Regions from separate parts of the Clostridium sp. CM037 genome, predicted to be linked through region 1. Evidence: riboswitches for the same ligand, from Rfam matches in the RefSeq annotation. Region 1 holds a riboswitch; each other region holds the start of a gene.
The links. Region 1 has a riboswitch for thiamine pyrophosphate ahead of thiD (bifunctional hydroxymethylpyrimidine kinase/phosphomethylpyrimidine kinase). Riboswitches for the same ligand answer to the same signal wherever they lie in the genome.

Region 1 (10,889 bases):
ACTTGAGTTGAAGGTTTATAAAGCTGAGATAGATGTTATTGGAAGCATGGGTATATTACCTGATGGAATAAGTATTGATATATCACAAAAAATACTTGGAGATACAATTACAATAAAGGACTTTGATTTAAATAAGCAAATAAAAGTTACTGATGATGAAAATCAAATTTACGCAGCTATAGCACAAATGAAAGAAGAAGTGACTGAAGAAGTTACAGCTGAAGCAGTTGTTGCTGAAACTGAAGCTAAATAATAAAATAGTAATTATATAATAATAAAAGGATGAACATGAAAAGTTCATCCTTTTATCTATTATGGATAAAATTTAAAATGTTTTGATGATGAGGTAAGAAAAAGAAAATAAGCAAATAGATACTTATTATTGTGAGTAAAATTAGGAGGCTAAAGAATGGCAAATATATTGAGATATTCAAAAAAACAATTAGATAGAACATTAAAAGATTTCGGAAAGAGAGAAAATATAGGTTCTAATGACATATCTGAGTGGATAAGACTAATAAACGATTTTATATATGAATTTGAACTAAAGTCTGAAGTTAATGAAGTAGATAAACTTTCTATAACAACTAGCAAAGAAGAACAAGTGGTAATTGAAAAAATGATGTATGCACTAGAAGGTACAAAAACTTCTTTGAATTACATTTTTGATGGTAATATTACTTATATAGAAGAATAGGTTATTATAACAATAAAATAAATATTAAAGGAAGCCATTTAATTAAATGGCTTCCTTTCAGGTTGTTTACAAACCCAGTATAATTTTTTTATTATACTGGGCTTTTTACATGCAATTATGCGATAGCATTTTGAGTTATGGATAAATTTAAAATAACAACTATCTTCTTAGTTAGAAAATCAAAAAACAGTAAAGATAGCAGGCTAGCTATCTTTTTCATATTCTGCACTGCTGCTGTAAGCAGACACTGCTCTTGCACATTTTCTAATCCACGCATATGGCAATAGCGAAGCCCATGCAGTTGTTTTGAATCTGCGAAGCTTCGCTCTATAGTTTCTTTTCTTCTTCTATATATATTTCTGCCTTTATCTGTTCTGGTGAACTTTACAACATCTTCTTTATACGTTTCCCAAACATGTCTTCTAATAGTTTTAAACTTGCTTTTTGCAGAAAAGCATTGAGCTCTGTTTGGACATATGTCGCAATATTTTGCATTACCAACATATTCTTTATATCCTTCTCTTGTTGTTGTTTTATAATGTAAAGCCCTTAAGTCAGGGCATACGTAAATGTCCTGCTCTTTAACATATTGGAATTTATTTTTTGTGTACATTCCTTTTGTATGTGGAGACCTACGGTATCCCATTACAGATTTTAATTCCCTCTCATATAGTTTTTTACATATAAGATTTGTAGCATAACCAGCATCTGCACCAACATATTTTGTATTAAAATTAAACTTTTTTATTTGCACATCTAATCTATCGATATAAGGATCAACATCATTTATGTTTCCAGGAGTAACATACACATCAGTAATTATATTATGTCTGCTATCGACAGTTCTGTGATCTAAATATGAGAAGCCTTCCGGCTTGCCATCTCTCATCATATATCCACTGTCAGGGTCGGTTGTGCTAACTTTAGTTTCTTTTATTTTGGTAACAGGTTCTTTTTCTTTTAAAGGTTTTTTACCATGGTTTATTCTATCTTCTTCTACTGCTTTATTAAGTTCAGCTATATATTCTTTCGGCGTTTTTTCAACTTCAATTTTCACAAGCTTTCGCTTATTAGCATTTGCTTTTAGGTGTGTAGAATCTGTGTAAAGTATTTTACCGGTTACCATCTTAAGATTTATAGCCTTAAATACTACTTTGTCAAATATTTTTTGAAACACATCTGTACCTTTAAACCGTCTACGTCTATTTTGGCTAATTGTTGAATGATCTGGAATAGGATCAGTAAGACTTAGTCCTAGAAACCATCTATAAGCCACATTTACTTCAATGTCCTTTACAAGTTGTCGTTCAGATTTTATTCCAAATAAGTACCCAATAAACAGCATTTTAAAAAGTATAATAGGATCTACGCCAGGTCTTCCATTATCTAAGCAGTAATATTTTTTAGTCAGTTCTCTTATAAAAGAGAAATCCATGTATTTATCTATATTTCTCAGAATATGGTCTTTAGGAACTAAATCTTCTAAATACACCATTTCTAGTTTTTGTTGTGTGAAGTTCTTTTCATTAATCATAATAATGCCCTCCGAATTATAAAGTTTGTATACTATATATATTCGACATTGATGTCCTAAAATCCTTTTTGAATATGAAAAAAACACTCCAATTTTAAATTAGAGTGTTTTACATTTTATGTTTGTCAACGGTCTGAAAGGAAGCCATTTAATTAAATGGCTTCCTTTAAAAAGTATCATATCATCGAAAAATTATTAAATGGAATCTAAAGAACATATAAATAAAAGTTTATTTTGAACTAGTACCTTTATTTGCATAGGATTGATTATTTAGCTTTTTTGTCTCTTCTAAAGCAGCATCACTATTGCTACTACTCATATTAGACATACCAGCACTTGATTGACTATTTAATTGTTTTGTTTCTGCTAAAGTAGAGTCACTAGTGCTGCTAGACATATTTGACATAGCAGAAGTTGAAACACCACTAGTACCTTTATTTGAAGCTGATTCATTATTCAATTGAATTGTTTCTTGTAGAGTAGAATCACTAGTGCTACTAGACATACCGGCATTTGAGTAAGAACTTGAACCTCCATTAGCTGCTGATTGTTTATTTAATTTTTTTGTTTCTTCTAAATTGTTATTCATAAGTATCTCTCCCTTCTAATATAAAAATTACACTGTTATCAAGTACAGTATATAGTTTACCCGTTTTATCTTAAAATATAGATGAAAATATTGAGAATTTTTACTTGAAAATTTTAAGATTGTAAAAATTTTAATGTTTTATTATATATCGTAGCAGCGGCGATGTGATATTTAAAAAATAAATCTATATTGTGAAGTTTATAAGTTATATTGCAATAAATATAATAATCAGTTATACTAAATATAATGATATTTTAACGTATTTTTTTCTTTATTAATGTGTAAACGATTCAATAAGACTAATTTCAAAAAGGAGTTTTGCTAAAATGGCTAAATATATAATGGCACTTGATCAAGGTACAACCAGTTCAAGGTGTATACTATTCAATGAAAAGGGACTTATTGTAACGTCCGCTCAAAAAGAATTTACTCAGATTTTCCCAAAAGGAGGGTGGGTAGAACATGACCCAATGGAGATATGGTCAAGTCAAATTAGCGTTGCAACAGAAGCGATGGCTGAAGTTAATGCTACGGCGTCTGATATAGCAGCAATAGGTATTACAAATCAAAGAGAAACTACTGTAGTTTGGGATAGACGAACGGGAGTTCCGGTATACAATGCAATTGTATGGCAATGTAGAAGAACTGCAGAGACTTGTGATGAATTAACACAAAAAGGATTTGATAAAATTGTTAGAGCTAAAACTGGATTGATTTTAGACGCTTATTTTTCTGGAACAAAAATAAAATGGATATTGGACAATGTAGAAGGCGCTAGAGCAGAAGCTGAAGCAGGAAATTTATTGTTTGGCAATATAGATACTTGGTTAATTTGGAATTTAACAAAAGGAAAAACATATGTAACAGACTATTCTAATGCTTCAAGAACAATGCTATTTAATATTCATGAACTTACATGGGATGACGAAATTTTAGAAACATTGAACATACCAAAATCAATGCTTCCAGAAGTAAAACCTTCAAGTTGTGTATATGGCAACACCGATATTTCATTGTTTGGAGGGGAAATTCCAATTGCTGGAGCGGCTGGAGACCAACAAGCGGCATTATTTGGACAAACTTGCTATTCACCAGGAACAGCTAAAAACACATATGGGACAGGCTGCTTCATGCTTATGAATACAGGAGACAAAGCAATTCAATCTAAACAGGGATTACTTACAACGATTGCTTGGGGAATAGATGGAAAAGTAGAGTATGCTCTTGAGGGTAGTGTATTTATAGCTGGAGCAGCTATACAATGGTTAAGAGATGAGCTACGCATGATTGACAATGCTGCTGATTGCGAAGAATATGCTAATGCGGTAGAAGATACAAATGGAGTATATGTAGTTCCGGCTTTTGTTGGACTTGGAGCACCATATTGGGATCCTTATGCAAGAGGAACAATTGTAGGTCTTACAAGAGGAGCAAAGAAAGAACATTTAATAAGAGCAACTCTCGAAGCACTTGCTTACCAAACACATGATGTTTTAAAAGCAATGCAAGAAGATTCTGGAATTATACTTACAGAACTTAAGGTAGATGGAGGAGCTTGCAATAACAATTTTTTAATGCAGTTTCAATCTGATATTTTAAACGTTCAAGTAGACAGACCAGAGGTTACTGAAACTACAGCACTCGGTGCGGCTTATCTTGCAGGGCTAGCAGTAGGATATTGGAAGAGCAAAGATGAAGTAGCAAAGCATTGGGCGATATCAAGAAGTTTCAAACCTAGTATGACAGAAGAAAAAAGAAAAGAATTACTTCATGGATGGCATATAGCTGTTAAAAGATCAGGCATAAAACTTGAATAGTAGTAACGAAATATTAATTGTTAATAATAATTTGTTATGCTATTATTAACATATGAAATATAAAAGAATAACCTAACACAGGGGAGTTGGATAGGCCAACTGAGAGAAAGAACTTTAATTCTTTGACCCTATAACCTGATCTGGATAATGCCAGCGTAGGAAGTTGTTTATTGGTGTATTATATATGTATATATTTTTATATATCAAGATGATTTAAACACGAATCCTATGGGTTTGTGTTTTTTGTTTTATAAATAAAATGGATGAATAGCGCCGCAGGTGATGATTCAACATTTAAAAGATAATTATTTTAGGAGGGAATTGATATGAAAAAAGTTTTAACTATAGCAGGTTCTGACAGCTCAGGAGGAGCAGGTGTACAGGCAGATTTAAAAAGCTTAAGTGCGAGTGGCGTATACGGGATGAGTGTAATTACAGCGGTAACAGCACAAAATACTATGGGGGTTTTTGCAGTGCAAGACTTGGGCGAAGAAATCATCAAGGCACAAATTGATGCTATTTTTACAGACATAGTTGTAGATGCGGTTAAAATTGGTATGGTTTCTGTGATCTCAACTATTGATGTGATAAGTGAGAAATTAAAACAATACAAGCCTAAAAACGTAATACTCGATCCCGTAATGATCTCAAAAAGCGGTTATTCACTGTTAAAGCCAGAGTCAAAGACGGCTTTGGTTAAAAAATTAATTCCACTAGCGTCAATTATTACACCTAATGTTCCAGAGGCTGAAGAAATTTTAAAAGAAGTAAATTCAGATATTACGAGGATTGAAACAGTAGTAGATATGGAAAGTGCAGCAAAAGAAATGTACAAGCTAGGATGCAAAAATGTGCTTTTAAAGGGAGGACATATGCAGGGGGAAGCTCTAGATGTGTTTTATGATGGAAGTGAAATTATACATTTTACGTCTGAGAGAATAAATACAAAAAATACTCATGGAACTGGATGTACTTTGTCTTCAGCCATAGCTGCAAATTTGGCGCTTGGCTATAGCATGAAAGATTCAATAAAAAATTCAAAGCAGTATATAACAACTGCTATAAAGCATTCTTTAGATATTGGGCATGGGGTGGGACCTACAAATCATTTCTATGAATTATATAAAAAAGCAGGGATGGCAAATGATTAAGGATAGTGAAAAACTGGGTTTTTAGCAGCGAGTTCTGTAAACTTAATAACACAAAGTTTAAGGGGAGTCAATAATGTATTAGTATGTATCATATTTATAGCAGTAGATATTAATTTATAAAACGTGATTTATTACTTGGAGCTACAATGCCCGTTATGCTTATTACAGGATTTATATAAACAATAAGTTGGAGGATGATGTAAATGGAAATTAATAAGAAAATAATTAAATTACTAAACAATTTAAGAGAAAAAAACCCATTGGTGCACCAAATAACAAATCATGTAACCGTTAATGATTGTGCCAATATTACACTAGCAATAGGTGGGTCACCGGTTATGGCGGAGGATATTCATGAAGTTCGCGAGATGGTATCACTTGCATCTTCACTTGTTATAAATATAGGAACATTAAATAGTGTAATTATAGAGGCTATGATTGAGGCAGGAAAGATGGCAAATGACTTAAACATACCTGTTATCTTAGATCCTGTCGGAGTAGGTGCAACAACTTATAGAACAGAAACTTGCAAAAGAATTATAAATGAAGTGAAATTAGCAGTTATTAGAGGGAATTTATCTGAAATAAAAACAATTTATGGTATTAAAACTATAACAAGAGGTGTAGATGCTAGTGAGAGTTTTTCTGTAGATAGTAATGAATTTACAAGAGAGAAAGAAATGGCAAGGAATTTTGCTGTTAAATTTAATACGGTGGTAGTTTTAACAGGTGCGGTAGACATTATATCGGATGGTAAGACTCTTTACACCGCATCAAACGGTCATAAAATAATGTCTAGGGTTACAGGTACAGGATGTATGTGTACTTCAGTTATTGGTTGTTATCTAGGCGCTGGAGATAATAATTTAATAGCAGGACTCGCAGGAATTGTGTCAATGGGTATTGCAGGAGAAACAGCTTATGAAAGCTTAGATAAACATAGCGAAGGATCAGGAACTTTTAAAGTGAAAATGCTAGATGCTATTTACAATTTATCTGAAGCTCTAATAATGGAAAGGAGCAAAATAAATGAAGAATAATGTGAATTATAGCCTTTATCTCGTTACAGATAGAGATGTATTAGTGGATTTAGATATATTTGCAGCAGTGGAGGAAGCAATAAAAGGCGGGGTTACATTAGTCCAGCTTAGAGAAAAGAGATTAAGTACTTTAGAGTTTTATAATATTGCAGTGAAAATAAAAATTATTACAGATAAATATAAGATTCCTCTAATAATAAACGATAGAATTGATATTGCACAGGCCGTAGATGCAGCGGGGGTACACATAGGTCAAAGTGATATGCCAGCGACTATTGCGAGAAGTATAATAGGAGATAATAAGATACTAGGGGTTTCTACTGCAACACTTAAGGAAGCACAAAGGGCAGAAAAACAAGGAGCAGATTATGTGGGTGTTGGAGCGATGTTTCCTACAACTACTAAAGATGATGCAAGTGCAGTTTCAGTATTATGTTTAAAAGAAATAAAAGAAAAAATTTCTATCCCTGTAGTTGCTATTGGTGGAATTAATGAAAAAAATGTAAATTTATTAAAGATAGCAAATATTGATGGAATAGCTGTTGTTTCAGATATTCTTGGGAAAAGATCTGTAAGGTCATCAGCAGAAAAGCTATGTTCTTCCATAAAGCAGAAATAATAGTGGGGGGGATTTATAATGGTTATCAAGCCGACTGGATTCGAAAAGAACCTATCTGGAAACGAGGTAGATAAGGTAATCTATTCAAATATTCCAGGATTAAAGGAAAAAATGCTTTGCATGAACTATTGGACAAAATTGAGTGGCATGAATAAAGATATTATGAATGTACAAGAGATTGAAGCATACAACAAGAGTAGTTTAACAACTGTTGGATCAATTGTGGACTTAGAAAATTACGAAGAATCCTTTAGTATGCAAGAATTAATAAACAAGATAAATACTATTAGTTCTATGCCAAAATCTGAAAGATTCCATGCGGATGGGAAATTAGTAGTTCAAGAATATTATAATAAGTTAATAAAGAATTGCAATATTGAAAAATTAATGGACTTATTCGATATTAAATATGCAATAACCATTAGAAAGACTGTGATGAGGACATTCCCAACCTATGATAAAATATTTAAAATTGGAGATAACTATGAATTTGACAGATTTCAGGAGACAGCTGTTTATCCTGTTGAACCAATTGTAATTCTGCTATCAAGTGTGGATAAAAAGTGGTATTTTGCACAGATGTATAATTATTTAGCATGGATACCCGAAAAAGATGTGGCAATATCTAGTAAAGAAGAAATTTTTGATTATCTTAAAACAGAAAATTTCTTAGTAACTACAGGGAAAAGAGTATTTACAAATTATAACCCATTAGATGAGCAATTATCAGAAGCGAAATTTGACATGGGAATTAAAATACCACTTGCAGATATTAAGGAAATAGAAGGGGATATTTATGGTCAAAATTCCGCAGGTAATTATGTGGTTAAGCTTCCAACCAGAGATAATAAGGGAAATGTAGAATTCAAAAAAGCTCTGATTGCAATAAATGAAGATATCTCATTGGGGTACTTACCTTATACCAGAAAAAATATCATAGTTAATGCCTTTAAATTTTTAGGAGAAAGATATGGATGGGGTGGAATGTTCAATTCTAGGGATTGTGCAAGTTTTATAATGGATGTTTATAGAACTATGGGTATTAAGCTTCCTAGGAATTCCGAGGATCAGGGAAAACTCGCAGTGGGCAATTTCTATGAAATGCCGGAAAATATGACTATGGGAGATAGAGAAAAGTTACTGAATAAATTGAAGCCTGGAACGCCAGTATTTATGAATGGACATACAATGATTTATATAGGTAAAGAAAAAGGTCAATATTATGCTATTCATGATTTTTCAGGCTTTTATAAACCACAGCAGGACGGGAGCTTAAAATATTATAAGGTACGCGAAGTGATGGTTTCTCCATTGTGTATAGTATTATCAGAGGATGGTAAAACATATATTGAAGGATTATACGGAGCTAGAGATTTTGTTAATGTGGATTAATTAGACTGACCATTTCGGCCCAGCGAAAAGCAAGAGCTCCTCCAATAAATATAGATATACGATATAGTATGAAGTTTATCCATAGTGTTTTGAAATAAGAAGAGCAGAAACATTGAAATTCCATTTGAAATTCTTATTTTATATTTTCAAAAGATTAGAATTTCTTAATGAAATTTCACGTTTCAATCTCTTATTTCAAGTCACGTAGGAGAAACTTCATAGGATTGCACTATTATTTGTTCCTAGAAATTATATCAGCATGGATTTTACTCCATGCATAATCTAGCGCAGAATCTAAATTATTATTATTCTTACCACCACCTTGTGCAGAAAAGGCACTTCCACCACCTTTGCCGTCTATTAGAGTTATGGCATCTTTTAAAATAGAGCTCATGCTAATTATATTCAAATCCTTCGAGCACATAAATAAAAGATTTGCTTTATCTTGAGATTTTACTCCAAATAAGACTATAACCTTTGGGGAGGATACTAATTTTGTTGCTAAGATATTAGTATATTTTAAATCCCCATTATCATAAATGCATTTAAGCATCCTGATATCTTCTATTTTTGGGGCTGCCTCTAACATATTTTGAACTTCGTACTGCGCAACCTCTGACTTTAGGGCCCTTTTTTCAGTAAGTGCCTTATTAAGTTCACCTGAAAGTCGTTCTACAACGGACAAAACTGTATCATTATTGCAGGAAAAAAGTTTAGACATTTTTTCCATGGATTCATGTTTTAAGGAATAATCAGAAACAGCCCTTTGTCCACATATAAATTCAATTCTTATTCCAGTCTTATACTTTTCAAATTTTGTAACCTTAATTAATTGAACCTCAATAGTTGAACTAGGATGTATACCACAACATGGGTTTATATCAATATCACCTATCTTAACTATTCTTACTTTTTCACCAGCTTTTATTGGGAGTTTTTTTAGCGATAATTTTTTTAGTTCAGAGTTAGTTGGATATAGTACTTCTACTTTAATATTGTCTAATACAATTTTGTTAGCTTTTTTTTCGGCAATTTTAATTTCATTATTGCCAATAACTTTATCAATATCAATAGTTGTAGAATCCGTGCCAAGGTGAAACCCAATAGTAGTTGCATTAAATAGATCAGAAATAGCAGCAGAAAGTATATGCTGCCCTAGATGCTGTTGCATATAGTCAAACCGTTTATCAAAGTCTATGATGCATTTAACCCTATGAATTTTTAAAGGGTTCACGGCAACTACATGATAAATTTTTTCATCTTCTTCATACACATAGGTTACAGCAGCACCATTTATATATCCAGTATCACTTGGTTGACCACCACCTTCAGGGTAAAAATAGGTTTTGTCAAGTTCAACGTGATACTTGTTTTCTTTTTGGATTACGTTTATGACTTCAGCTGTAAATTCTGCTTGATATGGATTTTCGTAATATAACTTTTCCAAAGTTTTGCATCTCCTTTTGCGAGCTAGGCTTCAATAGAATACATGATGTGTTTTTAATCTAATTGTACCATAAAAATATTATGCTACAAAATAATACTGGGTTTTTACTTTGATTTTGTCATAAATTAGTAATAAATTCTAAATTATACAAAGAAAAATTCGAAAAAAAAAGGTTTACACTATATTTTGTAGAATATAATATTTTGAGAATGTTCTAAAAATAAGTCAATTCAGTTATAAAGTTAACGACATTTCAATGGATTTTTAAAGGGGAAATTAAAATGAATGAATATGTTAATGATAATGTATTACAAGAAACAGATATTGATAAAGTTATTGAGTTATCAAAGGTTTTGTTATTTGAAAATGATAGAAATGCTTTGCATAGCAAGTTAATTAATATAATAAATAGTTATCTTAAAGTTAAAAGGGTATTAATTTTAGAGCGTGTAAATAGAAATTTTGAAGTAGTAATAGAATGGAAAGAGCAGTGTGGTGAAGCAATTTTTTATAATGAAAGAAATATTAAAGACACCTCTAATATATTTAGAGGCACCTCTAATATACTTAGAGGCATTATAGAAGAAGTCTGTGATTGCAAAA
Region 2 (10,889 bases), 770 kb from region 1:
TCTAGACTTATGAATGCTCTTAAGCAACCAGGTTTAAATAGAGCCTCTTTAGGCCAACAAAGAGCTATCAAAGAATCATTTGCATCATTAAGCTTGCCTCTATATGTGTAGACAAAATATTCATTGTTGCCAACTTTGACTAGGTCGACATCATCCTTAGTTAATATCTCGCACATATGATTAAGCTTAATTCCAAGTTTTTCACGACCTTTTGGATATATCACTCTATTTGTTCTTAGACCACCAATATAGGCGTAGCCTGATCCTTTAGAAACTGCGAACAATTTTTTATTACTATACCAACTATCACATAAAACATAACCTTCATTTACTGGTTTGGGTAATGATTTTATAAACTCAATTGCCATTTGGATTTTACTCATATTTTCTTTGTCGTATATCGCCATAGTATATGGCATCACAAGTGTATCGCACAGTAACATAACGGTAACTAATTGATGACCATAAACTGTTTTACCTTTTAAATGAGAATGGTGGAATCCACATTTTTCAGTAGGTTTCTTAGCCTTTGACGAGGGCACAGTCTTCTCCGAAATAGTGTCATCTATTACAACATAAATAGGTTTACCAGTTGTTTTAGACGTCTCCCATATTCTCATAATTACACGTTTTTTTAGGGCTTTTTCAACAAAGTTTTCGTCCCATGGACTCTCCGATAGAAACTTTCCAATATTAGTCCTATGCCTAACCGGCATAAAATCTGAAACGTCGGTTACTTTTCCACAGTAGCCTTTTGTCACCATAGAATTTATAAATAATATTAGATGATGAATTTGAGGAGTTGTGAGATAAAGAGTTATCTTTAATTCAATTAAAAATTTGTATATTGTCGATGATTTTGTTACAATTGAGTTATTAAACATTTATGTTTTCTCCTTAGTTGTATTTTGTGTAGTGACTTAATTATAACAGGAGAATGTATAAATGTTTTTCTTTTTTTGATATATGGAAATTGGTGGAATCATTTTCGCTCATTTATAGCCTATGATAATTGTATGTCCAAGAATTGAAAACAGCCGTGGAGTAAATTCATCCTTAATATGTAAAGAAGTACCTAATCCTGAAGATAATAATAGAATCACAAATTTAGGGATGTACGAAGATTACTTTATAAAAGAGATAATACCCTTAACCGATAAAACTTTCAACACTGGATAGGTTATAATTAGTTGTACAATAAATATTCGGACATGGTATAATATAAAAATATGAGAAAGAGAGAGTGGTTTATATCATGGGGAGAAATGGGAAAAATTATACTGAGGAATTTAAAAAACAACTAGTAGCACTTAGGAATAATGGTAAGGTTATTGCAGAAATATCAAGAGAATACGGGGTGGCTAAATCCACTATTAATAAATGGGTTGCAGATTATAGTAGTACTGGATCATTTAAAGCAAAAGATAATCGCAGCGATGCCGAAAATGAGTTGCTTAGATTGAAAAAAGAAAATGCTAGATTAGAGATGGAAAATGATATTTTAAAGCAAGCAGCGCTGATAATGGGACGAAAATAGAACTTATTTTAGCAAATAAGTATAAATACAGTATTAGCGCAATGTGCAGAGCACTAGGCATTCCAAGAGGGTTAGTTTACTATAAACGTAAAGAACGCAGGTTTAATTCAGAGTTAGAAAATGCAATTATAAAGATTTTCAAAGATAGTAAAAATAACTACGGTACAAGAAAAATAAAGGTTGAGCTATCCAAGATAGAAATTCAGGCATCAAGAGCTAAAATAGCATGCATAATGAAGAAATATGGACTAGTATCAAATTATACTATTAAACAGTTTAAAATACATAAATCTGGTTGTAACAATGATAAAGTTGACAACATCGTTAATAGAGATTTTCAAAATAGATCCAATCTAGATGTTGTTGTAAGTGACCTAACCTATGTAAATGTTGCTGGAAAATGGCACTACATATGCCTTCTTATAAATTTACATAATAGAGAGTTAATAAGTTACTCTGTGGGCAAGAATAAGGATGCTAAGCTTGTATATGAGGCCTTTATGAGGGCAGATTGTAATCTAAGCAACATAAATATATTCCATACAGACAGGGGCAACGAATTTAAAAATAAGATTATAGATGAGGTTTTAGAAACATTTAAGATCCAAAGGTCACTTAGTAAAAAAGGCTGTCCATACGATAATGCAGTTGCAGAAGCAACGTATAAAATAATAAAAACAGAATTTGCATATGATAGAGTATTTAGCAGTTTTGAAGAATTGGAACGAGAGTTATTTGATTACGTAAACTGGTATAATAACCATAGAATTCATGGTTCGTTAGACTATATGACACCAAAGGAATATAAGGTTAAGATGTCCGAATAAAGTTTGTACAAAAAAGTATTGACAATCCAACACTATAAAAAATAGAAAAGGAAGATACATAGGAGGGGCATCTGCTGGTGGTTATGTAGCTCTTCATAATATATTCCGGCATCAAGATATGTTTTCCAAAGTAGGCGGACATATGCCTGCTTTGGAACTGAAACTTGAAGAAGATGCTAAACTATATTATAAAAACATTGGTGCATGGGAGAAATATGATCCAATATACATTGTAAAAAACAACAATATTTCTTCTAGTATTGATATTTATCTTGATGCTGGTGATAAGGATGAAGGTGAATTTTATGAAGGCTGTTCAATTTTACATAAAGTATTGAAAGAAAAAGGAATAAAATCTCAAAACAATATATTCCCTGGTCATCACAATGTCGAATATATAAAATCAAATATCGAAAAATATCTAAAATTTTATGGTTGTTAATTATAATAAATCACTCTCTATAGATTCATAATATTCTTAAATTACCTACTAACCTTAATTATGAAAATCAAAGTGAATGTAACACAATGGTAATTATGTTACTTTCACTTTGTGGCTATTGCCTATTCCTTAATTTTTTCAATTTGAATGTAACATAATATATTGATTTGTTACGTTCAATGTATTATAAATAATACTAATATTAAAAAAACCACGTTTTCATTTTAAATATATCACAGAAAAATAGCAAAAAAACTTAATAATCTGGGTAAGTTAGTTTATTTAGACTAGATTACTGGCTACTAATTCCATTTTATTTAAACCTATATTAGGAGCAGCGAACGAGCTTGTGCCACATCAGGTTTTCATGTGAATCATTAAAGAGAAAAACTAATGTGCACTATCCTTTGACTGCGATTGAATATAAAAATAAACATTCCAGTGCCTTAATACATTATTTGATTTATCGTATTACAAACCGTCTTAATAAACATTGTACCCTTATGGAGTTTTTTAAGAAATAACTCCATTGATTTGTAAAGTTCGAATAATTTCATTACTCTAAAAAAGACACATTAGTGTCTTTTTTAGAATGTTTTTATAAATATTTATTTAGTTTTTTCTTCATATAATTTGTTAATTGCTTCATCTACTATTTGATTAAAAGTTATGTTGATATTATCATACATAGGTTTTAATCCTTGAAGCTTTCTTACTGTTGATGGTTTTTGTGCGAAGCTTCTTTTTACAGATAAAGTATCTTCCTCATTATTATCCTCCGAAGAATATAAATTCTTAAGTTCTAAAGAATTTTCATTCTTAACTTCTTTAGAATTAATATTTTTAAGCCCACTTAAAATCCCTTTGCTTCCACTGTTATTATTTTTGCTCATAATTTAAAATCTCCTTACTTAAGCTCATGTAATCATTGAAAGAATCGCATTTATTATTAAAATAAATTACTGGTGACTGAGCATCTTGACTGTACTCTATTTTACTATCAACTCTAATAACACTATCAAAAACCTTATCTCCAAACACTTCTATAAGACTTCCTCTGATATTTTTAGCAATGGTTTTTCTGCTGTTAAACATAGTTATTAGTACTCCCATAATTTCAAGTTTTCCATTAGTGTTTTTATCAACGATTGTTATTTGAAAGAATTACTTCTAAAGATTCTATGCTTTTTATAATTATCTTCCCAATCTTTAAGAAATTCTTTTGCGCAAACTTCACCAGAATTATATAACTCCATAATTTTTTTATTTCCAATATTAAAATCTGTGGTTTTAATATCAAGAGTATCGATTTTTACAGTACGCAAGAAATCCATTTCTCTTATATGAATATCATCTTGTGCTTCTAGCATGGTCTCAATAATTGAGCTAGTGAAATTTAAGATATTTGTGATTTTATGTTCCCGTATTTCTTTGTTTCCTCCGAGTTTAAAACCGATGGTTGGCCAGAGAGGAACGCCATTCACATCAAAAAGCCAAACTGGGTAATTGCTTAAAACACCGCCATCAACAATGAGAGACTTTTTATTAGTATTTATATTATATAAGTTTACAGGGTGAAAAAAATAGGGAATAGAGATGCTCATTCTTATTGCCAGACTTACTTCAAGTTCATCAGGATTTATCCCGTATTCCGCAATGTCTTCTGGTAGTATTAGCATCTTTCCACGGCTTATATCCGTTGCTATAATATGCAGTTTGTATTTTCTTTTATACTTGTTATTATTTAGAAGAATACCTTTTTCCCCTGGAATAATCAAATCTCCAAAGGTTACTTTTTTTCTATTTGCAAGCTTAAGTTTATACGATAAAACTTCATCAATCCAATTTTTTATATAGTCACCTTTATAAATGCCTTTTTTTAAAAGTAGATTGTAAGCATCAGAGAATATAGGCATATTAAAATGACTTTTATCAGTAATTTTTGTATAGTCTAGCTGTAGCATTAATTTTTTTATCTCATCAGCAGAGTACCCTACTGCAACTAGTGCAGCTATAATAGATCCAGCAGAGTTTCCTGAAATATTTTTCCAATTATATCCATCATTCTCAAATGTTTTTAAGGCGCCTACAAGACCGATGCCCTTAACTCCGCCACCTTCGAACACAATATCTGCAAATTTTCTATTATTGTAAATATTCATATATACCACTCCTTTATGAGTAATATATGAATAAATATATCTTCACGTCATAGATTTAAAAAATAATATTTAGTTACACTTTTTTCTATGAAAAGAATACTATATATTATAGTGATTTTATAAAAGAGGCAATGTATGAAAAAGTTAGAAGAATTCACACCTTCTGAATTGGCTATATTAGCAACAATAATAGGGATTATAATTGCTTCTAAGTTTAATGTTAACCAACAAAATGCATTAGGCAATTTTTTAACCGGTTTGGCGCAAAGCATTTTGATAATTGCAGCTCAGACTCAAAATCTTGAATCGCAGGATGGAAATCAATCTGGAGATAATGGAAATAGTAATTCGAAGAATAGTAATTCGAAGAATAGTAATAAGGATTTGCAAAAACAGATAGATGAACTTAAGGAATATATTAAAAAGTTTGAGGATAATACGAATTGAAAAACGCACTGATTAAAAGATGCGTTTTTTAATGGTTTGACATTATAAGAAATTTTAGGTAATATATATGTGTAAAGTAATTTAATATTAAAAACTAGGGGAGTCAATATTTTTGTCTGAGAAGAAACAGTTAAGTTTCGACCCTTATAACCTGAATTGGATAATGCCAGCGGAGGGAAAATATGATTTGAATTTAGTTTCAAATATGACTATATAAATGGTGCAAAGTTGTACGATTATAGAACCCTTCGCTTAAATATGAGCAAAGGGTTTATTTTACTTTAATAATATTCTAAGGAGGAATTGAAATGTCAGTTGTAAATGTAAGTCTTCAAGTTATACCAGTGGTGGCAGAGGAAAGGATTTACCCGGTAGTGGACAAGGTTATAGAGTATATTCAGGCTAGCGGAGTGAAATATGAGGTAGGGCCAATGGAAACTACTATGGAAGGCGAAATGGATGAGCTTTTAGATATAGTAAAAAAGGCTCAAGAGATTTGTGTAGAGCATGGAGCATCTAGGGTTGTTTCTATAGTGAAAATCGATTATAAAGCTGAAGGCGTGACTATGAATGAAAAAGTATATAAATATAGAAAATAAGCTTATTCCTATAGTTTTTCAATTGATATTTCTTTTTATATGGCAGATATCTGTAGATAGGTGGAAGGTTCCACAATACATATTGCCTTCACCAAAAGATATTATTATTATTACCTTGGTGAATATAGTTCCAAGCATTACTAAGCATATTTATGCGACTTTATATGAAGCATTGATTGGATTCGCAATATCAATTTTGATTGCACTAATTTTAGCTATCTTAATGGACAATGTAAAAATTATTAAAAAATGCATATATCCAATTTTAGTAGTATCTCAGACTGTTCCAATTATTGCCCTAGCGCCACTTTTCATAATATGGTTTGGTTTTGGAATATTACCTAAGATTATTGTAGTAGTGTTAGTGTGCTTTTTCCCTATAGTTGTTAGTTTGATTGATGGATTAGAGTCAGTAGACGCGGATATGGTAAACCTTTTAAAGACTATGGGGGCTAGTAAGTTTCAAATTTTCACCATGGTGAAGCTACCAGCCTCTACTGTGAATTTTTTTTCGGGCCTTAGAATAGCAGCAACCTATAGTATTATGGGGGCAGTTATTGGAGAATGGCTTGGAGGAGATAAGGGTCTTGGGGTATATATGATTAGAGCTAAAAATTCATATGCACTTGATAAAGTTTTTGCAGTAATTATAATTATTGTAATGCTAAGCATGGGACTATTTGGACTCTTATACTTAATACAATATTTTTTTACTCCTTGGACTAGAAATAAAGCGGATAACGATGACTAAATTTATATAGGACATATTATTTTATTTGGAGGTAAAATTATGCTAAAGAAAGTAATTTCATTATTATTAACAGTTTCAATGACTACGGTTTTATTTGTGGGTTGTGCTGCGAAAAAAGAAGATGTAAAGAAGGAAGATACCTTAAAAAAGGTTACTGTTATTTTAGATTGGATACCAAACACTAATCATACTGGATTATATGTAGCGAAAGATAATGGATATTTTAAAGAAGAAGGACTTGACGTTCAAATTATTCAGCCAGCGCAGGGGAGTACTGCAAGTTTAATTGCAGCGGGCAAAGGAGATTTTGGCGTAAGCTATCAAGAAGATGTAACTTATGCTAGAACTGCTAAAGATCCACTTCCGATAAAAGCTATAGCCACTATTATTCAGCATAATACTTCTGGGTTTGCAGCACCTAAGGAAAAAAACATTAAATCTCCTAAGGATTTTGAAGGCAAAACCTATGGTGGATGGGGATCTCCTTCTGAAAATGCAATATTAAAGGCGGTTATGGAAAAAGATAATGCAGATTTTTCGAAACTAAAGATGGTGGATGCAGGATCAGAAGATTTCTTTGCTGTAACTAAGAAAAATATTGATATTGAATGGGTATTTTATGGATGGACAGGAATAGAAGCAAAGCTTAAAAATATTCCTATTGACTATATTGATATTGGAAAATTAAATAAAGATTTAGATTATTATACTCCAGTAATTATAGCTAATGAGAACAAATTAAAAGCGGATCCCGAAACGGCAAAGAAATTTTTAAAGGCAGTTACAAAAGGATATGAATACAGCATGGAAAAACCTGAGGAAAGTGCTAAGGTTTTACTGAAAAATGCACCGGAGACAGATGAAGATCTTGCCGTCGCAAGTCAAAAATATTTAAAGGATCAATATAAAGCTGAAGCTCAAAAATGGGGCATAATGAAAGAATCAGTTTGGAATAATTACACCAAATTTCTTTTAGATAAAAAGCTTATAGGAAAAGATATGAAGGCGAGTGAGGCATTTACTAATGAGTACTTACCAAACTAATAATGAAAAATTAAGAGTAGAAAATATTAAAAAAACTTTTGGAAGTATGAATATAATAAAGGATGTTTCTTTTTATGCAAGAGAGAATGAATTTATAAGTTTACTGGGCCCAAGTGGAAGTGGTAAAAGTACAATTTTTAATATTATATCAGGTCTTTTACATCAAGATGCGGGTAAAATTATAATTGACGGAGAGGAATGCTGTGGTAGATTTAAAAAAGTAAGTTATATGCATCAGAAGGACTTACTACTTACCTGGAAAAATATTGTAGATAACACTACGCTACCTCTTGTTATAAAAGGAAAATCTAAAAAAGAGGCAAGAGCTCAGGCGCTTAGTCATTTTAAAACATTTGGACTTGCTGGCTTCGAATATAAATATCCTTTTCAGCTTTCAGGAGGAATGAGGCAGAGGGCTGCATTACTTAGAACATATATGTCATCATCTGATATTATGCTATTGGATGAACCTTTTGGTGCACTTGATGCAATTACTAGGGCAAAGATGCACTATTGGCTAATAGACGTGATTAAAGAGCTAAGAGTTACCATAATATTTATTACTCATGATATTGAAGAAGCGATATTCTTATCTGATAGAATATATGTATTATCAAATAAACCAGCAACTATAAAGAAAGAAATAATTGTTGATTTACCTAAAAATAGGACAAAAGATATAGTCACATCAGTAAAATTCAATAAAATAAAGAAAGTCATTTTACAAACATTATAAGGTAAGCACTCAGCTTAAAAGTAATTAAGTTGGGTGTTTTATTTTTATGTACCTAAGGAACGTATGATAAATGCGTAGTTGTGAGAAAATACTATGATAACGACTCAATATTGGAGGAAACAAAATGAAACAGGGAGCACTAGACAGGAATTTTAAAAAAGTAAAAAGTCAGTTTGCTCAGATTCAAGAAATAGTAAAGCATACTAAGTCAAATGCACTATGGGAACATGAGGCTGCGGTAAGAAAGAAACTAAAGGAATTAAATGAGTTTAAGAAAGAAAATTTTAAAGACTATAAAAGAGTTCATGAAAATTATTCAGCATTACTTAAATATATATCAATAAGGCTTGTTGAGGACTACAACAAGAAAAATAATACAAATTTTAATTTTAAGAACATCTTAAAGAATAAGGGTGAAAGCTATTTAAAATCAGGAATTATAAGTGTGTTAATAACGGAGCATATTCCTGAGATTATATCTAGTGAGTTTGATCGTGTGTTTCCATCTAATCCTAAAAATGAATATGAGGGATCAAGAAAATTCAAGAGAAAATTTTATCTCCATTTAGGTGAAACTAATACTGGGAAAACCTATAATGCAATGATGCGGCTCATGTATGCTGTACTATAGAAAAATTAAATATAAATGAGGAATATGAAGTTGGTATTATAGACGAAATTCAAATGATAGATAACGACCAGAGGGGAGCTGCTTGGACAAGAGCTGTTTTAGGATTGAAAAGTAAAGAGGTACACATTTGTGGCGCAACGAATGCAAAAGAACTACTTGTAAAAATAATAGAGGATTGCGATGAGGAGTACGAGATTATAGAGTATAAAAGAGATCTTCCTCTTGTGATGGAAGATAAATCTTTTGTATATAAAAGTATTGAGGAAGGTGATGCACTTGTTACATTCTCGAAGAAGAAAGTGTTAGAACTAGCTTATCATTACTCAAACCTAGGTATAAAAGTAAGTTTAATCTATGGAGATTTACCGCCAGAAGTTAGAAAAAAACAGTACAATCAGTTTATTAACAAGGAAAGCACAATTTTAATATCCACTGATGCAATAGGTATGGGAGTTAATCTTCCTATAAAAAGAATAATATTTATGGAAATTAAAAAATTCGATGGTAATGAGATAAGGTATTTAACTTCTCAAGAAGTGAAACAGATTGCGGGAAGGGCAGGTAGAAAAGGGATATATGAGGTTGGATATGTAGCATCTTATGGTAATACTCAAGATTTTATAAGAGAAAGTTTAGAAGCGCGTGATGTAATTATAGAAGAAGGAGTAATAGGTCCAAGTGAAGCTATATTAAAAATCAGTTCTCTTTCTCTTAGAGAAAAATTAGCGTTATGGAGTACAAAAGAAGAAAAAACACCTTTTTATAGAAAAATGGATATAAGCGAGTATTTGGTGGTATTAGATAATTTAAAAAGTTATAAATTGGAAGAAGAAGTTCAGTGGAGACTGCTAAAAATTCCTTTTGATGTATCTAATGATAAGATGATGAATGCATTTTTAAACTATGTAGATGAATTGTTTATAGCTAAAAGAGAGATTATCTCAAAACCACAGCGTCTATTAGAAGATCTTTATGAATTAGAACTTTACTACCAGAAAATAAATATTTATTATTCCTTCTCAAAAGTTTTTAAGTTGAATTTTGATGAACAATGGGTATATGAGAATAGAATAAAAGTCAGTGAAGATATTAATGAAATTTTGAAAAGTATATAAAACAAATGATAACCTCAATGATTCTTATAGAAAATAGTATTTAAAAGTATTGAAATTATTTGCTATACTTTTTTTAACTTTGTTCCCATCAAAACGCTGTTATAAAATATATTAAATAAGTACATTATATTAGTACAACAAAAAAATCAACTTAAAGGAGGCACATAGTATGGCATACAGGAGCTTAGTACCAGAAGCAAAAGCAGGATTAAACAAATTCAAAATGGAAACAGCAAACCAATTAGGAGTAAACTTTACGGACTATAATGGAGATTTAACTTCAAGACAATGTGGTTCAGTTGGTGGACAAATGGTTAAATTAATGGTAGAACAATACGAAAAAAACTTATAATTTAAAATTAGATAGGGTGTGCAGCAAAGCTGTATACCCTATATTTTATTAAGTCATATCCAAATAAATAATTAATTAGAAATTTATTATATATATAGTTGACTTATACTACATAATGAAGTATACTATATCTCGTAGTGTTAATTACTAATAAGGCTCCTTGGTCAAGCGGTTAAGACACCACCCTCTCACGGTGGGATCAGGGGTTCAATTCCCCTAGGAGTCACCATTAACACTTTTTTTTAT
Region 3 (10,889 bases), 390 kb from region 1:
AGACCGCGCATTTCACCAAGATATTCGGCCTTTAAAAATTGTGATTTTAAACCTTATGCCAACAAAAATCGATACTGAAACACAAATTTTAAGACTTCTTGGGAACTCTCCACTACAGATTGATATAGTTCTTCTTCACCCTGCAAGCCATGCATGTAAAAATATATCGAAGGAACATTTAATTAAATTTTATAATACTTTTGAAGAAATAAAGAATTCTAGATTTGATGGAATGATAATAACTGGAGCGCCAATTGAAAGTATTCCCTTTGAAGAAGTGGATTACTGGGAGGAGCTTAAAAAAATTATGGAATGGAGTGTTCACAATGTATACTCTACCTTGCATATTTGTTGGGGTGCTCAAGCAGGGCTTCATTATCATTACGGAGTGCAAAAACATAAACTTGATAGTAAAGTATTTGGAGTGTTTAAACATAAAATAACAAAGCAAAACGTTAAACTTTTTAGTGGATTTGACGATGAATTTTATGTTCCACATTCAAGACATACTGAAATAAGAAAAGTTGATATTGATAAAATAGATGAGCTTGAAATTTTATCAGAATCTGAGAAATCAGGAATTTACATTGTATCAGCAAAAAAGGGACGCCAAATTTTTATAACCGGACATTCAGAGTATGATCCATTAACATTAAAAAATGAATATGACAGGGATATAGCAAACGGATTAAATATAAATGTCCCAGAAAATTATTATCCAAAAGACGATCCATTAAAAATACCTATCGTGAAATGGAGAGGTCACTCAAGTTTGCTTTTTTTAAACTGGTTAAATTATTATGTTTATCAGGAGACACCTTACAATTTGGTGTACCTAGAATAATACATATAAAAGTTGGGCCCCTAGTAACTTAGGGACCCAACTCTTAATATTGAACTTTATTAAAATTTAATCTGTATTAGAAATACGTTTCTTAAATTCTTCCATGTCATGGAATGAACTTATATATACTCTATGTAAGGAAAGTATACCATCCTCTTTGGAAGACCATCTGCCGTCAGTGCTAAAAGCCATTGTATACCCTGCTTCTCGTACAGCCTCAATTGAAGCTTTGCTGTATCCACCATATGGGTAGGAAAAGAATTTTATTTGTTTATTTAATATTTTTTCCAAATCGTTTTTAGATTTAACTAAAGTTTCTAGTTGCTTATCCTTAGGCATCTCTTTTAAATTTTCATGCTTTACGGTATGACTCCCTATGTCCACTCCATATTTTTCCATCTCTATAAGCTGTTTCGAAGTCATATAGTTAGGACTTTTATCAATACTACCAGTAATAACAAAAATTGTTGCTTTAAAATTATATTTTTTCAAAACAGGGAACATCTCCGTATAATTATCTTCATACCCATCATCAAAAGTAAGAACTACAGATTTTTCAGGTATTGGTATATCCTTAATAAGATAATCATATAAATCAGTAAGTGTAATAGTATAATAACCATTATCTTTTAAATATTTTAGTTGCTCGTCAAATCTTTTAACAGGAAGACGAATAGGATTATCTTTTTCGTAGTCAATTGAATGGTACATTAAAACTGGAACACTCTTTCCTGAAGCCTTCATAACAGCAGTCTTATCAAAAGCGGGTATCGAAGAGGTTTGAGCGGGTTCAGCCGGTTTAATGGGTTCAACTGCAGTTGCTGGTTTAACTGGCGCAGTTTTTTTTATTGTAGCAGTCTTCGATCTTGAACACCCCGAAAGAGACATTAAAATAATGAGTGTAAATATTAAAAATATTTTTTTTCTCATAATAACCTCCTTGTATGTATTTTTTCGGAAACACATATTATTTTTTAATCTTCATCATCTAATATAAAACCCCTTAATAATAAATTCCCTGAGTATTTTGTAACCCTAATGCTAAATTGATCACCTTACATTTATTAACTTTATACCATCCAGATTATAAAATCAATCTTTTCCGGTATTTTCTTTATTTTATTATTTTCTTTTAATTCATAAATATCTAAAACAGGTTGTAAAATATAATATACTTCTATATAATTATATTATAGTAATAATAATAATATGTGCTAGGGGTGCCTAATGGCTGAGATATGAATATTTAATTCATTGACCCTTATACCTGATCTGGATAATACCAGCGGAGGAAAGCGGTTATGATGTATAAGTACATTAACTATATTCCTTTTGTGAATATAGTTTTTTTGTTTTTACCATAATACCTCTGTAGCACAATACATGGAGGCTATAAAAATGACTTTTAACGAAAGAATCACTGAAATTACAAAAACCCCCATTGCTCTTTTTGCACTATTAGGGGTTTTGTTATTAATCTATGCAGTTTTGAAAGTTAGGAAAATTAAATTTACTACGCAGATGATAACTTTAGTTGGTATATCTCTTGCATTATCTACTGTATTGCAGTTTATTACAATTATAAAATTACCACAAGGTGGTAGCATTACTGCTGGAAGCATGGTTCCAATCATACTTATATCCTTATTTTATGGTCCTGAAGTTGGGTTTTTAACAGGTTTTTTATTTGGAATTATTAATTTTTTAGTAGCACCCTTCGCACTCCATCCAGTGCAAGTACTATTTGATTATCCGCTTCCTTTTATGGCCATTGGAATAGTTGGTTACTTTAGATCACGTAATACTAAGGTCATACTTATTGGCGTAGTCGTAGCAATGCTAGCTAGATTTACATGCCATTTTATATCTGGGGTAGTGTTCTTCGGAAGCTATGCCCCAAAAGGAACCTCTGTTTATTTATACTCCCTTTTATATAACGGTTCATACCTAAGTGTGGAAACCATTATCACCTGTGTAATTATTGGACTCTTACCTTTAAAACGATTATCAAAGTTAGCTATAACCAAAGTTCTAAATTAACCTCAAAATATATCTACTACCTACTTCAGGTTTTTCTTCAACCAAAAATTATACTAATACATTATTCTGTTCATCATGAAGTTTACTGTATTATATTTAATGCTACGTAATATAATATTACGTAGCATTAAATATAATAACTTTGAAATTACTATCACTCATTCCTTAACTCTAGCCCACTAAACTCAGCAATTGTGTTAGATTATGTTTTAATCATTCTTTGAGATGAAAGAATACCCATAATACATAAACCAATTATAAAATAAAAGATATAATTATAATTCGCAAGGATATCCATTAGAAGTCCCGAAGCCAACACCCCGATAATGGCTCCTATACCATATGCCGTAAACACAACACCATAATTCTCACTATAATGTTTCGTTCCATACATATCAAGAGTTGAAGTAGGCGCTATAGCTAACCATCCTCCAAGATTAAACCAAAATATCGAAAACGCTATACTAAATAATGCTAAACTACCTTCATTTGCCACTAGCATTAATAATGCTGCAATAATAATTAGTGCGTAAGAAATTAGCATGGCATTTTTAGACGAGTACTTATCCGTAATCAATCCAAATATAGGTCTACCTATTCCATTAAAAACCGCAAATACGATCATTAATAAAGCTACTGTTTTGGGGGATAGCTTTATTAGTTCTACACCAACATTACTTGTCATTCCAATTAACATTAGTCCAATCATTGATCCAATCATAAAATTTACATATAGCCCTTTAAAGTTTTTTGATTTAATCATTTTAGCAGTATTCGTACCATTCATATGAATTTTTGTGCTTGAAGTTGTTTCAAGACTTTTACTTTCCACCTCAGACGGATATCTAAATGGATACGAAAGCAAAGGTATTATTACCCCAAAAGATACACCTAATATAAGGAAAGCTTTTGTTATTCCATAACTTTCTATTAAATTTCTTGCAAGTGGAGCTGTTATAAGTGGTGACAAACCAAATCCTATTAATACAATACCTACTACTAAGCCTTTTTTTTCTGGAAACCATTTTGCTACTACCGTCATCGGAGCTCCATATGCTATACCTACGCCAGCGCCAATTATTACCCCATATGTTACAGTTAAAATATATATATTTGGTGCATATGCAGATAATATCCATCCTAATGCTACAAGAAGTGCGCCCATAGAAATAATCATTCTTGGACTGTATTTTTCTAAATATTTTCCAGTTATAAACATAAAAAATGAATAAGCTGCTAAAGAAACCATGTAAGGGAAGCCACTTTGAGTAGATCCTATATTAAAAGCCTTTTCAATTGGAATCCTAAAAACACTCCATGAGTATACAGTGCCTAAGCACATCATAATTATAATTCCCAAAATCACATATATCCACCTTTGCTTAAATTTCATATTATCATTCCCTTCGTCTTTTATAATACTTCTCTAAAATTAAAATCAATAAAAAAGCCAATGACAAAAACTCCTCACTCAGAGTTATTGTTATTGGCTTACCCCTTGACTGGTCATTGACCCTTCAATGCGTCTTCCATAATTATTTTATTAATCGTTCTTCAATATCTTGGTCTACAATTATAGCTATAATTTTTTCACCTGTTTTGGTACTCACATCAGAATAAGTACTTACTATATTAACATCAATTATAGATTTTATAGTTTCTTCCAAATTTTCTCTTGCATTCTCAAACAAAGCAATATTCAGTCTTTTAATTAAATCGACGCCTTCCTTGCTTTGAGCCAAGCTTTTTTCTGATTTACTTAAAAATCCTTTAAGTCTTACTAATATTAAATCTTGAAATATGATTGTCCGAATTTTTTCTGGACCTCTACCCATGTGTTCAATCTCAAATTTACTAATTGCTTCGCTTAATTTCGCTTCAATTTGTCCTTTTGTCATTGAGCTCCGTTACGCAAAACTTATAAAAAGTTACAAAAACACCTTTAAGTTTACTTCCTCATTCATTGTGTCCGATTTTGTAATCCCAAAGGATACTACTTTCGTTTGATATAACACTCCAAAGGCTTAAATTCCCCTAATAACTTAGGGTACACAATAGCATAATTCGTTTAAGTGACCTATGCTACCTTATATCTCGATAAATTATAACTTGCGTTTTTATCTCTATCTATTATAGACCCACAACATTCACATATAAAATCTCTTTCTGATAGTGATAGTTTTGGCTTTATATGACCACACACACTACAAGTTTTGGATGATGGAAACCATTTCTCTGCTTCTACGAATTCAATTCCATATTTTTCACATTTATATTTCATCATGGTTTTAAATTCAAAGAATCCTTGTTTTGCAATTGCTTTTGATAAATGTCTATTTTTCATCATTCCTTTTACATTTAATGTTTCCATAACTACTCTTGACGGTTTGGTTTTCACTATCTCTGTAGTTATTTTGTGTCTATAATCAGTTCTAATATTATCAAGACTCTTGTGTAACTTTATAATGTTCTTTTCAAGTTTTATAATATTGCTTGTTTTAACGTAACTTCCTCCTTTTTTATTTAATAGGTATTTTTTAGATACCTTACGTTGCAATCTACGCAATTTCTTTTCTAATTTCTTAACTTTTTGACTCTTATTAATATTTTTATATGGTTCTTCTTTATTTGAGCATATAGCTAAATCTTTAATTCCTAAATCTATCCCTATACTCTCGCCAGTTAACTCTACTGGTACTTGACTTGATTCTATACCTACTGAAATATACCAATGAATACCATTGAAACTAACCCTTGGACTGCTGTATTTAACACCAGTGGGGATTCTATTATACTCTGACAACTGAACTTTGCCTAGCTTTTCTAATTGAACATGAGTTGAACTAAACTTAATTTTTACATTGTCATGATAAAAAGAAGGCTTTGACTTCCTTCGGCTCTTGAATTTTGGCTTATCAGCTAATTTCTTAAAGAACTTCTTATATGCTTCACAACCATCTTTAACTGCTTGTTTAGCTACATTGTTACTAATGGAATTTAGCCATTGGTATTGTTCTGTTTTTTTTAATTGAGTTATTTCCTTTCTTAAATCATTATCAGAAATAAATTTGCCACCATTCTTATAGTTTTCTTCTTGTTTTGCAAGTGTCCAATTATATATGAACCTTGCAGTACCCGAACATTGTAACAATTTAGAATTTTGCTTGTTGTTTGGCTCTAATCTAACTTTCATTGATGTTATCATTTTTCTCACCTCACTTTCTAATAATATTATATCGCATGCTGATATCAGTTGCAATCAGTATTCAAATATATTATAATATATTTAATGAGGTGATAAAATGGCAAGAACCGATTTAAAAACAAGAACACCATTAGGTAACGCAATTAAAACAGAACTCTATAAACAATTGAAAACATATTCCAAAGAGACAAGTATCCCAATGTCGAAACTACTTGATAAAGCAATAGAGTTGTTATTAAAGTCTACTGAAAAGTAGGCTTTTTTTAAACAGTTGCTAACCTCCATAAATCATATAAATAGAATCAAAGTCTTGATATAATCAGTAATTTTAGCATATCAATTGATAATTGTAAATAATAATATTTAAGGTTGTAGTTTGTTACTTTATCATACTTTGCTAAGGTCTAAATTTCCTAATCAAATTTATTTCCGCTCTAACAGGTGGTTTAGAATCACTTTTGCCTCGCACACTCACTTTATCTTCGCAAATATTCAGTTCTCTTGCAATTATAGCCTTAACTCTAGATCTACAAAAATTTCCTTGGCAAGTTCCCATTCCTGCTCTTGTACGTCTTTTAATCGCATCTATAGAGTTAATTGGTATATTTCTATGAAGCGCATCGATAATCTCTGCCTCTGTAACCTGCTCACATCTGCATATTATATTTTTTACTTTGTCTTCATGATTAACTTTTCCATCAAAACTATTATCCTTTTTTACTATTATTCCTTTTCTATAAGGATTAAAATTATTATTCTTCACAAGATTCATTCCTGAATTCTTAAGTATTTCTACCACCCTCTCAGCAATTGCTGGCGATGATGTAAGCCCTGGAGAATCTATCCCAGCCACATTAATAAAACTTTTAACTCTGCTTTCCTCAATGATAAAATCCCCCGTATTGCTACTAGCTCTTATCCCTGAAAAAGTAGTTAATGCGCCTCGCACATTAAAATCAGGTATGGACTTTCTAGCCGCCACAATAACATCTTTTAATGTTTCAGCGGTAGTTGAAACATCATCTCCATTACTCACTTCTTCCGCATTAGGTCCTATCATAAAATTGCCATGATAAGTTGTAGTTACTAATATCCCTTTTCCTTTATCTGTAGGCACTTGAAAAATAACAGTATTTACAAGATGACCTTGATCTTTTCCCATTAAAATATATTGGCCTCTCTTTGGTGTTATTTTAAAATCATCGATTCCTACCATGTTAGCTATATTATCACTATGCATCCCCGCAGCATTTATAATATATCTTGCTTTAATATCCTCCTTGTTAGTATGCACAATAAACTTATCTTCTAATTTTTCTATAGATATTACTTCATTTTCAAGCTTAAGTTCTACCCCATTAGTTATAGCATTTTCTACTAATGCAATTGTAAATTCATAAGGAGACGCTACCCCTACACTTTTAGCATAAAGTGCTACATTTACTTCACTATTTAAGTGTGGCTCTATTTCTTTTAGTCTCTCTCCTCTTATCACCTCTAAATCATTGCAGCCTAATTTTAGACCATTTTCATAAAGCTCAGTAATTTTTTTCTCGTCACCTTCATTAAATCCAATCACTAAAGCTCCTGTTTGTCTGTATCCAAAATTTAATTCTTCCTCAAGACTTCTATACATTTTGTTTCCTTTTCCGCATAATTGTCCTTTTAATGTACCGTGCTTTGCAGCATATCCACCATGAACTATGCCACTATTTGCTTTTGATGCTTTAGTTGCAACATCATCTTCTTTTTCTAAAACCCCTATTTTTAGATTATATTTTGAAAGTTCCCTTGCTATAGCTGCTCCTACTACTCCTGCTCCTATAATAATTACATCATACATAAATATCCCCTCTCAACATATTATTAATATTTAAAACCTTTTAATATTTAATCTTTGTTAATATCTATTATAATATAATTATTTGCATTATAATAGATATTTCAATAAAGTCGTTTTCTTTTTCATTTCAAATCCTTACAAAATCCCTATAATTGTTTAGTACTATAACCCTATAGTATATAAAATGATATATATGAATTCTTATACTGATGGTTCAGACGTACTAATAGAAATACCTGTATAGACCCATAACATTAAAAAAGATATAGCAAAACTTTGCTATATCTTTTTTTGTAATATTAGAAACGGAAATCTCGCTTTCCTTCCTTAAGCTCTTTTAAATGCTCTATTGCAATTGCACGAACCTTTTCATTTTGTATATTAGGAATCTCATTTTCAATTACCATTTCGCCCTTTTTCTTGGTATCAAGTGAAGCATAATCCTCTAAATATTCTTTAAGTGTCATTAGTGCATTGGGCTGACAGCAGTTTCCAATTTGACCTGACTTTACAAGGCTCATAAAACGGTCACCTGTGCGTCCTTCTCTGTAACAGGCGGTGCAAAAGCTTGGAATATACCCAAACTCCAAAAGCCAGTTTACGATCTCATCCAATTTTCGGGTATCGGTTACTTCAAATTGCTTCGAGTTATCTTCTTCCGTTTCATTCTGCGAATATCCGCCAACACTGGTGCATGAGCCTCCGCTTACCTGAGATATTCCCAGTTCCAGAACACGCTCACGAGTTATTTTCGATTCACGGGTGGAAACAATCATGCCAGTGTATGGAACAGCGATACGAATAATAGCCACAATTTTTTCGAACATCTCATCTGAGATTGAATTTGAAAACGCATTTGGGTCAATATCATCAGCAGGGCAAATGCGTGGAACACTAATTGTATGTGGACCCACACCCATAGATGCCTCTAAATGCTCTGCATGCATGAGTAGTCCAACAAAGTCATAACGGTACATATTTAAACCGAATAAAACTCCGATTCCAACATCATCAATACCGCCCTCCATGGCACGATCCATGGCTTCAGTATGATATGCATAGTTATGTTTTGGTCCTGTTGGGTGCAACTCTTCATAACTTTTTTTGTTATATGTTTCCTGGAAAAGTATGTAGGTACCGATGCCCGCATCCTTAAGTTTCGTATATTCTTCCACTGTAGTTGCAGCAATATTGACATTTACACGTCGGATATCTCCATTTTTATGCTTAATACTATAAATGGTCTTTATACTTTCAAGGATATATTCAATTGGATTGTTCACCGGGTCTTCTCCTGATTCTAAGGCCAATCGCTTGTGTCCCATATCCTGAAGTGCTATAACCTCTTGCGCTATTTCTTCTTGCGTAAGTTTTTTACGGGATATTGTTTTATTTTTAGCGTGATATGGACAATACACACAACCATTTACGCAATAGTTCGAAAGATATAGTGGAGCAAAAATAACAATACGATTGCCATAAAACTTCTGCTTAATCTCTTTTGCCAGTTTAAACATTTTTTCTTTTTCATCTTCCAAATCACATTCGAGAAGTACTGCAGCCTCCCTATGTGTTAGACCCTTACAGTCTTTTGCACGTTCTATCAGGCTATCAATTAGCTCACGATTTCTTTTATTTTCTCGAGCATAAGAAATGGTAGATAAAATTTCACCGTCATCAATAAACTCAGTTGCATTTTTAGACTTATTATCATACATAGCATAAACCCCTTTTTAATATTTATTATTTATAAATGGTCAAACTCTTATAGACCTTGATTTAATCATTCGTTTACTACTTTGCTATAGGTGGCGCCTTGGAATAAATCGTTTTGGTGTTTACATTTGGTAGCATTCCAAGCTTACCCGACAGGGCGCTGATAACATCATTCGGCGCATCAACAACGATACTTATTACCGAAATATGGCGTTTCAGATAGGGTACTCCCATTCTTCCTACTATGTATTCTCTATATTCGTGGAGAATAGAGTTAAGCTTTGGAGCAGCATCTGTGTTTTCAACGATAATTCCAATTAGAGCAATTCTTGTTTCCATTGGCAACCTCCTTTCTTTTAAACAATAAAAAAAACCCCTGCACCCGAAAAGGCACAAGGATAGTACGTCGAAACCAAAGGTACAACCAATAAAGATATGTTCTTTGGAGCATTCCAACTATTCTCTCGCCTTCTCATTCGGGACGAACCCTCGTGCATTCAGAACGATAACTTTGTTAATTTAAAATCAATCTAACCGTACCACTCCTGATAGTAAAAAGCAATACAACAATTTATTTACTTATTTTTAACTGCCCATCTGATTCCTTTTTCAATATATTCATTCCAAAAATCCCACGTATGGCTACCGGGACTTTCTACATATGTTACATCTATATTTTCTGAAATTAAAAAATCACGGTATTTATGATTTACATCTAACAAAAAATCGTTTGTACCGCACGCCATATATATTTTAGGAATTAGAGCATTTTTCTTCTTCAACTTAATAATAAGTGCCTCTGGATCTTTATCACTATCCAAAAGTTGATTCAGATCACCAAATACTCTAGTATAAAATTTATAGTCACGAACTTCGTCCTTAAAATCACTAGAAGCTCCAGCAATATTGTATGTAACTATAGCAGAAGATAATGCAATGATACGGCTAAAATTGTCAGAATATTTTAATCCATTTCGAATTGCTCCATATCCACCCATAGATAATCCACCTATAAATGTATCTTCTCTTTTCCTTGATAACGGAAATATCATGCGTGTAAATTCCACTAAATCATTTCCAACGAATTCCCCAAACAATTCACCTTTATCAACATCGTCTAAATAAAAATTATTTTCTCCAGAAGGCATAAATACTGCAATATTGTGCCTTAAAGATAGTTCCTCAATTTTACTATTACAAATCCAATCAGTGTAATTTCCAGTTAATCCATGCAAGAGATA

Region 2: it holds a riboswitch for thiamine pyrophosphate, as region 1 does, so the genes downstream of both, ACWJKP_RS12235 (MTH1187 family thiamine-binding protein) here and thiD (bifunctional hydroxymethylpyrimidine kinase/phosphomethylpyrimidine kinase) in region 1, are expected to answer to the same signal.
Region 3: it holds a riboswitch for thiamine pyrophosphate, as region 1 does, so the genes downstream of both, thiT (energy-coupled thiamine transporter ThiT) here and thiD (bifunctional hydroxymethylpyrimidine kinase/phosphomethylpyrimidine kinase) in region 1, are expected to answer to the same signal.

The regions. Positions count from the first base shown of each region.
Region 1 covers NZ_CM143650.1:3,279,912-3,290,800, reverse strand. Annotated here, with positions in the region: gene ACWJKP_RS15825 (50S ribosomal protein L25) at 1-253, shown strand, start outside; gene ACWJKP_RS15820 (hypothetical protein) at 410-697, shown strand; gene ACWJKP_RS15815 (IS1182 family transposase) at 813-2,231, opposite strand; gene ACWJKP_RS15810 (hypothetical protein) at 2,461-2,820, opposite strand; gene glpK (glycerol kinase GlpK) at 3,147-4,637, shown strand; TPP riboswitch at 4,707-4,817, shown strand; gene thiD (bifunctional hydroxymethylpyrimidine kinase/phosphomethylpyrimidine kinase) at 4,964-5,788, shown strand; gene thiM (hydroxyethylthiazole kinase) at 5,992-6,828, shown strand; gene thiE (thiamine phosphate synthase) at 6,818-7,447, shown strand; gene ACWJKP_RS15785 (C40 family peptidase) at 7,466-8,839, shown strand; gene ACWJKP_RS15780 (alanyl-tRNA editing protein) at 9,072-10,286, opposite strand; gene ACWJKP_RS15775 (sensor histidine kinase) at 10,568-10,889, shown strand, end outside.
Region 2 covers NZ_CM143650.1:2,506,505-2,517,393, reverse strand. Annotated here, with positions in the region: gene ACWJKP_RS12275 (IS701 family transposase) at 1-884, opposite strand, end outside; partial or broken gene ACWJKP_RS12270 (alpha/beta hydrolase) at 1,003-1,173, shown strand; one part of gene ACWJKP_RS12265 (IS3 family transposase) at 1,256-1,502, shown strand; one part of gene ACWJKP_RS12265 (IS3 family transposase) at 1,502-2,364, shown strand; partial or broken gene ACWJKP_RS12260 (alpha/beta hydrolase) at 2,393-2,806, shown strand; gene ACWJKP_RS12255 (hypothetical protein) at 3,415-3,699, opposite strand; gene ACWJKP_RS12250 (ParA family protein) at 3,686-3,901, opposite strand; gene ACWJKP_RS12245 (patatin-like phospholipase family protein) at 3,958-4,968, opposite strand; gene ACWJKP_RS12240 (hypothetical protein) at 5,104-5,415, shown strand; TPP riboswitch at 5,502-5,611, shown strand; gene ACWJKP_RS12235 (MTH1187 family thiamine-binding protein) at 5,724-6,014, shown strand; gene ACWJKP_RS12230 (ABC transporter permease) at 5,986-6,765, shown strand; gene ACWJKP_RS12225 (ABC transporter substrate-binding protein) at 6,802-7,809, shown strand; gene ACWJKP_RS12220 (ABC transporter ATP-binding protein) at 7,790-8,545, shown strand; partial or broken gene ACWJKP_RS12215 (helicase-related protein) at 8,670-10,291, shown strand; gene ACWJKP_RS12210 (alpha/beta-type small acid-soluble spore protein) at 10,461-10,643, shown strand; tRNA gene ACWJKP_RS12205 (tRNA-Glu) at 10,798-10,872, shown strand.
Region 3 covers NZ_CM143650.1:3,672,059-3,682,947, forward strand. Annotated here, with positions in the region: gene metA (homoserine O-acetyltransferase MetA) at 1-844, shown strand, start outside; gene ACWJKP_RS17535 (polysaccharide deacetylase family protein) at 911-1,774, opposite strand; TPP riboswitch at 2,051-2,155, shown strand; gene thiT (energy-coupled thiamine transporter ThiT) at 2,243-2,884, shown strand; gene ACWJKP_RS17545 (L-lactate MFS transporter) at 3,087-4,277, opposite strand; gene ACWJKP_RS17550 (Na-translocating system protein MpsC family protein) at 4,420-4,782, opposite strand; gene ACWJKP_RS17555 (RNA-guided endonuclease InsQ/TnpB family protein) at 4,962-6,089, opposite strand; gene ACWJKP_RS17560 (ribbon-helix-helix domain-containing protein) at 6,187-6,345, shown strand; gene ACWJKP_RS17565 (NAD(P)/FAD-dependent oxidoreductase) at 6,487-7,932, opposite strand; gene hydG ([FeFe] hydrogenase H-cluster radical SAM maturase HydG) at 8,232-9,650, opposite strand; gene ACWJKP_RS17575 (TM1266 family iron-only hydrogenase system putative regulator) at 9,727-9,987, opposite strand; gene ACWJKP_RS17580 (alpha/beta hydrolase) at 10,224-10,889, opposite strand, start outside.